One region of the Actinoplanes digitatis genome, then DNA from elsewhere that is predicted to be linked to it. Evidence: riboswitches for the same ligand, from Rfam matches in the RefSeq annotation. Region 1 holds a riboswitch; the other holds the start of a gene.
The links. A riboswitch is a leader RNA that binds a small molecule or an ion and turns the genes downstream of it on or off. The one in region 1 is predicted to bind cobalamin.

Region 1 (3,336 bases):
CAGTAGCGGCCGGCGGCGGGGGTCGCGGCGGCGCTCGGTGGCGATGGTCGCCGCGGCGGCGCGCAGGCCGGCCGCCAGCGGGGTACGTCCGCCCGTGCGCAGGCCGGCGAGCCGCAGCACGCCGACCTCGTGGCTGGAGGTGGGCGGCAGCACCTGCTCCGCGGCCGCACCCCGGAACGTGATCATGCCGACCCGGTCCCGCCGCTGGTAGGCGTCGCGCAGCAGCGACAGCACGGCGGTCTTGACGACGGTCATCCGCCGGCGGGCGGCCATCGACCCGGACGCGTCCACGACGAAGAGCACCAGGTTGGCCTCGCGGCCTACGTGCACGGCCTCGCGCAGGTCACGCGGCTGCACGACCCGTGGGCGCCGGCCGGCCGGCGGCCGCACCGCCGGGCCGGCGTCCGGGAGAAGGTCCTGTGCGCAGGCGCCGCGGTGGATGGCCGCGCGCAGCGTCGCCGGCAGGTGGGCCGCGCCGGCGAGCTTGCCGCGCGGGATCCGGGAGCCGACGACCCGGCCGCGGCGGGCGAGCGCCGGCGAGCGGCGCCCGGCGTGGCCGCCCTCGCCGCGGGCCGCGATCCGCAGGGTCCGCGGCCGGTATGCGCTGCCGGCCTGGGCGGGCGCGGCGCCGCCGACCCGGGCGTCGGCCGGAGCCTGCCCGTCGGCCGGCGCGGTCTCGGGCTGGGTGCCGGGGTGGGACGCGTCGGCCGGGGAGGACGGTCCGGTGCCGCTCTGGTCCCGGCCGCCGTCGGGGCCGCCGCCAGGGCCGCCGCCGTCGGGGCCGGCATCATCGGGGCCGGCGTCGTCGGGGCCGGTGTCGTCGGGGCCGGTGTCGTCGGGGCCGGTGTCGTCCGGGTCGTCGTCCGGGTCGCCCTGGTCGAGGGCCTCCTCCAGGCGCTGCTCGTCGGTGCCCGGCGGGTCCAGCGGATCCCGGCGCCGCCGGTGCGGCAGGGCCAGTCGCGCCGCGTCGCGGACCTCCTCGGCGGTGACCTGGTCGCGGCCGTGCCACGCCGCCAGCGCCACCGCGCAGCGGGCGACCACGATGTCCGCCCGCATCCCGTCGACCCCGTAGGCCAGGCAGACCCGGGCGATCCGGTCCAGCTCCGCGTCGGGCAGCCGCACCGCCGGCACCGCCGCGCGGGCCGCCAGGATCCGGGCCGCCAACTCGGCCTCGGCGGCGGCGAACCGCTGGGCGAACTCGTCCGGTCCGGCCTCGTAGGCCAGCCGGCGGCGCACCACCTCGGCGCGCTGGGTCGCGTCCCGGGGCGCGGCGACGGTGACCACCAGGCCGAACCGGTCGACAAGCTGCGGCCGCGGCTCGCCCTCCTCGGGGTTCATCGTGCCGACGAGCAGGAACCGGGCCGCGTGCTTGACCGACACCCCGTCGCGCTCGACGTGCGCGCGGCCCATCGCGGCCGCGTCAAGCAGCAGGTCGACGAGGTGGTCCGGCAGCAGGTTGACCTCGTCGACGTAGAGGGCGCCGCGGTGCGCGGCCGCGAGCAGGCCCGGCTCGTAGGCCTTCACGCCGTCGGCGAGCGCGCGCTGGATGTCGAGGGTGCCGACGACCCGGTCCTCGGTGGCGCCGACCGGCAGCTCGACCAGGGTGGCGGGCCGGTGCCCGTGCGGCGCGCCGGCCTCGTGCGGCCCGTCGGGGCAGCCCGGGTCGGTGGCGGCCGGGTCGCAGGCGAAGCGGCAGCCGCGGACCACGTCGACCTCGGGCAGCAGCGCGGCGAGGGCGCGCACCACGGTGGACTTGGCCGTGCCCTTCTCGCCGCGGACCAGGACCCCGCCGACGGCGGGTGAGACGGCGGTCAGCAGCAGCGCGAGCCGCAGGTCGTCGAGGCCGACGACGGCAGAGAACGGGTACGGCGTCACGCCCGGTCCTTTCCGCGGGTCCGCGCCCGCGTGTGGAAGGTAACGAGCGACCGGAGTCTCCTGACTCCCGGGACGTCGATCCCGGTCACAGTGGCGGGACCGTCCCGGTCTCTCACCGGGTTCCTCCGCAGCCGCTCGCGAGTCACTCTTTCTCACGGCGCGGCACGGCGTCAACGCGGGGCAGGGTGGCCGACCTCACGGCCCGGCCGTCCGCCGGGGCGGGACGGCGCCGCCTCAGCGGCCCTCGGGCAGGGCCTTGGGGGTGTCCGGCAGCGGCTGCGGCGCCAGTCTGTCCAACTCGGTGAGCACTCCCGTCACCGCCAGCGCCGAGCGCTCCACCAGCGGGCGCAGCCGGCGGTAGAGGTCGGCGGCGTGCGGGTCCGGGTGGGTCGGCTCGCCGATGGCGACCATCGCCGCGGCGGCGGCCAGGTCCGGCAGCTCGCCCAGGGCGTGGCGGGCGAGCAGGCAGGCGCCGAGCGCGGTGCCCTCCGGCGTGTCCGCAACGGACACGGGCAGGTCCAGGGCCGCGGCCAGCACGGACACCCACAGGTCGGAGGCGACCGCGCCGCCGGTGGCCCGGACCTCGGTCATCGCGATGCCCTCGTCCGCGAACGTGTCCCGGACCAGCGCCAGCTGCTGGCAGACCCCCTCTAGCGCGGCCCGGACGAGGTGCGGCCGGCCGTGCTCGCGGCGCAGCCCGAGGTAGGCGCCGCGCATGCCGCCGCGCCACCACGGCGCCCGCTCGCCCAGCAGGTAGGGCAGGCAGAGCAGGCCCTCGCTGCCGGGGCCGACCTCGGCGGCCTCCGCCAGCAGCGCGGCGTCGCGTACGTCGGCGTCCTCGCCCTCGGCGGCCGGGCGGTCGAAGCCGCCGGCGAAGGTCTGCCCGGCCCAGCGCACCACCGATCCGGCGTTGTTGATCGCGCCGCCGACGACCCAGTGTTCCTCGGTGAGCGCGTAGCAGAACAGCCGCCCGGCCCGGTCGGCGGTCGGCCGGTCCACGATGGTGCGCAGCGCGCCGCTGGTGCCGAGGGAGACGGCCGCGACGCCGGGCGGGGTGGCGCCGACGCCGAGGTTGGCCAGCGGCCCGTCGGCCGCGCCGATGATCAGCGGGGTGTCCGCGTGCAGCCCGGCCGCGGCCGCCACCTCGGGGTTCAGCCTCAGCCGCCGGGTGGTGGGCACGACCTCGGCGAGCTGGTGCCGGCGCACGCCGGTCAGCTCCAGCGCCTCGTGGTCCCAGCGGCGCCGGTGGATGTCGTACATGCCGGTGCCGGAGGCGACCGAGAGGTCCAGCAGGAAGCCCTCGTCGGCGAGGCCGGCCAGGACGATCTCCTTGACGCCGCCCCAGCGCGGGGTGTCGCGCAGCTTCGCGGGATCGGTCTCGCGCCACCAGGCGAGCTTGGTCAGCGGGGACATCGGGTGCACCGGCGTGCCCGTCCGGGCCTGGAGCGACTTCGCGCGGCC
Region 2 (3,336 bases), 2.1 Mb from region 1:
GGTTCAGCGACTGCGACTGGTCGATGTAGGGGGACCGGGCCGCGGCCAGATCAATGAGCGCCTTCTGCGGCAGCTCCCACGCGGTCCGGAAGAGCTCCCGGATCTCCGCCGGCAGCGTCTCGACGCCCTGCACCGAGCCCTCGGCACGCTTGATCTGCTCGCGCACCGCCGACGTCCAGAGGCCGCGCGCCTTCAGCTCGCGTACCAGATAGGTGTTGATCTGAAGGAACTCGCCGCTCAGGGTCTCGCGCTTGAAAAGGTTGCTGACCTGCGGTTCGATGCACTCGTAGCAGCCGGCGATGGAGGCGATCGTCGCCGTCGGCGCGATCGCGATCAGCAGCGAATTGCGCAGGCCGGTGTCCGCGATCCGCGCGCGCACCGCCGCCCACCGGGCAGACTGCGTGGGGGTCACGCCCCACAGATCCGGTTGCAGGTCACCGCGGGCGGCCCTGGTCTCCGGGTACGCGGGGTGCGTGCCGAAGCGTTCGGCGAGCGACGCCGAGGTCTCCAGGGCGGTCAGATAGATCTCCTCCGAGACCCGGGTCGAGAGCTCCCGGGCGGCGGCGGAGTCGAACGGCAGCCCCAGCGCGAAGAACGCGTCCTGGAGGCCCATCAGGCCGAGCCCGACCGGGCGCCACCGCGGGTTGCTCGCCGCCGCCTGCTCGCTCGGGTAGTAGTTGATGTCGATGACCCGGTCCAGGAACACGACGGCGGTCCGCGCGGTCTCGCGCAGCTTCGCCCAGTCGACGTCGTCGCCGGTCAGGTGGGCGCCGAGGTTGATCGAGCCGAGGTTGCAGACCGCCGTCTCGTCGTCGGCGCTGACCTCGAGGATCTCGGTGCACAGGTTCGACAGGTGGATGGTGTTGCCCGGGTGGCCGGTCTGGTTGCTCAGCCGGTTCGAGGGGTCCTTGAAGGTCATCCAGCCGTTGCCGGTCTGTGCCAGCGTGCGCATCATCCGGCCATACAGGTCGCGCGCCTTGACGGTCTTGACCGCCTTGCTCTCCGCGATCCGGTACGCGGCCTCGAACTCCTCGCCGTAGAGGTCCGGCAGCTCGGGGGCGTCGGACGGGTCGATCAGCGACCAGTCCTCATCGGCCTCGACCCGGCGCATGAACTCGTCCGGGATCCAGTTGGCCAGGTTCAGGTTGTGCGTGCGCCGGGCGTCCTCGCCCGTGTTGTCCCGCAGCTCGAGGAATTCCTCGATGTCCGGGTGCCACGGCTCCAGGTAGACGCAGGCCGCGCCCTTGCGCCGGCCGCCCTGGTTGACCGCCGCGACGCTGGCGTCGAGCGTGCGCAGGAACGGCACGATGCCGTTGGACCGGCCGTTCGTGCCGCGGATCAGCGCCCCCCGGCCACGCACCCGAGACCAGGAGATGCCGATGCCGCCGGCGAACTTCGACAGCCGCGCCACCTGCTGATAGCGCTCGTAGATCGAATCAAGCTCGTCCTTCGGCGAGTCCACGAGGAAGCACGACGACATCTGGGTGTGCCGGGTGCCCGAGTTGAACAACGTCGGCGAGCTCGGCAGGTAGGCGAGCGACGACATGAGCCGGTAGAACGCGATCGCCTCACCCGCGCTGGTCGACAGTCCGCAGGCGACCCGCAGCAGCCAGTACTGCGGCGTCTCCACGACCAGCCGCGTCCGCGGATGCCGCAGCAGATAGCGGTCGGCGACCGTACGCAGGCCGAAGTACTCGAACCGCAGGTCACCGGCCGGGTCGACGGCGTCGTCGAGCTTGCGGGCGTTCCTCGCCACGAACGCGGCCGTGTCGTCCCCGATCAGCCCCTCCGCGTGACCGCGGGCGATGGACTGGCTGAAGCTCGCGATGCCCTGACCGCGGACCTCCTTGTCGACGAACGCCGCGAGCAGCCGGGCCGCCAGCCGCGAGTACTGCGGCTCCTCGCCGATCAGCTCCGCCGCCGTCTGGATCGACAGCCGGTCGAGCTCGGCGGTGGTAGCGCCGTCGTAGAGACCACTGATGGTCTTGGTCGCCACCCGCAGCGGGTCGACCTCGTCCAGGTCGGCGACCCACCGCTCCACCGCCTTAACGATCTTGTTGACGTCGACCGACTCCGCGTCACCGTTGCGCTTGCGCACCTGCATCGCATGCCTGCGCTGCTCCGGTACGGCGGGATCGGACGCAGTCTGCTCCTGCGTGACCGTCATGAACTCTCTCTCCTCGCGAGCCCGTTCCGAAGTGGTCTCCGGGCGCGCAGGAGGACGCCGGTGGACGCGGCTGTACGCGTACACCTGAAGGGCGTCGGCCGTCCCACGCGGCCTCGGACCGCCGCACGCGGAGCGTGCGGCGCGCTGGCAGGTCTTCGGACTCGCGGGCCTGACCGGTCTTCGGTCTCCTACTGGCCGTCGCTTCCCAGGCCGGGGCCCAGTGCTGATGACGGCGGTCGTTCCCACTCACCGCTGCGGGGCAGTTCCGGTCTTCCACCGGATTCCCTCTTGCCTCGGCCGTCCTGGAGAGACGGCCGAACCAGCTGCGGGCAACACCATATCTAGGTGCGACTCGAAACGCGCAACCCCACATGTCGTGTCGGCGTGTCGGATCATGCTCGTTCGGGTGAGGCCCCGCGCGGGGACGGGACGGCAAGGGGTAGAACCTCTGCATGGCAATGACGCAAGCCCCGCCCGGGGCTCAGGGGTTCATTCCCGCCGATGCGCACGACCTCGACGAACTCAAGGCCGCCGCGCCCGGCTGCCGCGGCTGCGAACTGCACGAGAACGCCACCCAGGTGGTCTTCGGTCGCGGCGCCGCACATGCCCGGCTGGTGCTGGTCGGCGAGCAGCCCGGCGACATCGAGGACCAGAAGGGCCTGCCCTTCGTCGGCCCGGCCGGCCGGCTGCTGCGCGACGCGGTCGGCGACGCCGGCATCGACCCGTCGGTGATCTACCTGACCAACACCGTGAAACACTTCCGCTTCGAACTGCGCGGCCGGCGGCGCATCCATCAGACGCCCGGCCCGGCGCACATCGCCGCCTGCCGGCCCTGGCTGGTCGCCGAATTCTCGCTGCTCGAGCCGGACCTGATCGTGGCGCTCGGCGCGACAGCGGCCAAGGCCCTCTTCGGACCCTCGTTCCGCGTCACGAGATCACGCGGCGAACTGCTGCCGTGGCCGGCGGCGGCGCAGCGCCCGCAGGACTTCCCGGCGGCCGAGGCCCGGGCGCTCGCGACGATCCATCCGTCGGCGGTGCTGCGGGCCGACGACCGGGACGCTGCCTACCAGGGCCTGGTCGACGACCTCAAGGTCGCGGCGGCGACCCTGGCCTGATCTCGGCGCATCGATGTAGATAGTGATGTGCGTCTCAGTGTTGCGCGCGGCGGG

Region 2: it holds a riboswitch for cobalamin, as region 1 does, so the genes downstream of both, BJ971_RS05160 (ribonucleoside-diphosphate reductase subunit alpha) here and BJ971_RS14005 (VWA domain-containing protein) in region 1, are expected to answer to the same signal.

What each region holds. Positions count from the first base shown of each region.
Region 1 is NZ_JACHNH010000001.1:3,253,968-3,257,303, reverse strand. It holds gene BJ971_RS14005 (VWA domain-containing protein) at 1-1,875, opposite strand, end outside; cobalamin riboswitch at 1,908-2,036, opposite strand; gene BJ971_RS14000 (gluconokinase) at 2,110-3,336, opposite strand, start outside.
Region 2 is NZ_JACHNH010000001.1:1,113,581-1,116,916, forward strand. It holds gene BJ971_RS05160 (ribonucleoside-diphosphate reductase subunit alpha) at 1-2,167, opposite strand, end outside; cobalamin riboswitch at 2,297-2,506, opposite strand; gene BJ971_RS05165 (UdgX family uracil-DNA binding protein) at 2,620-3,282, shown strand.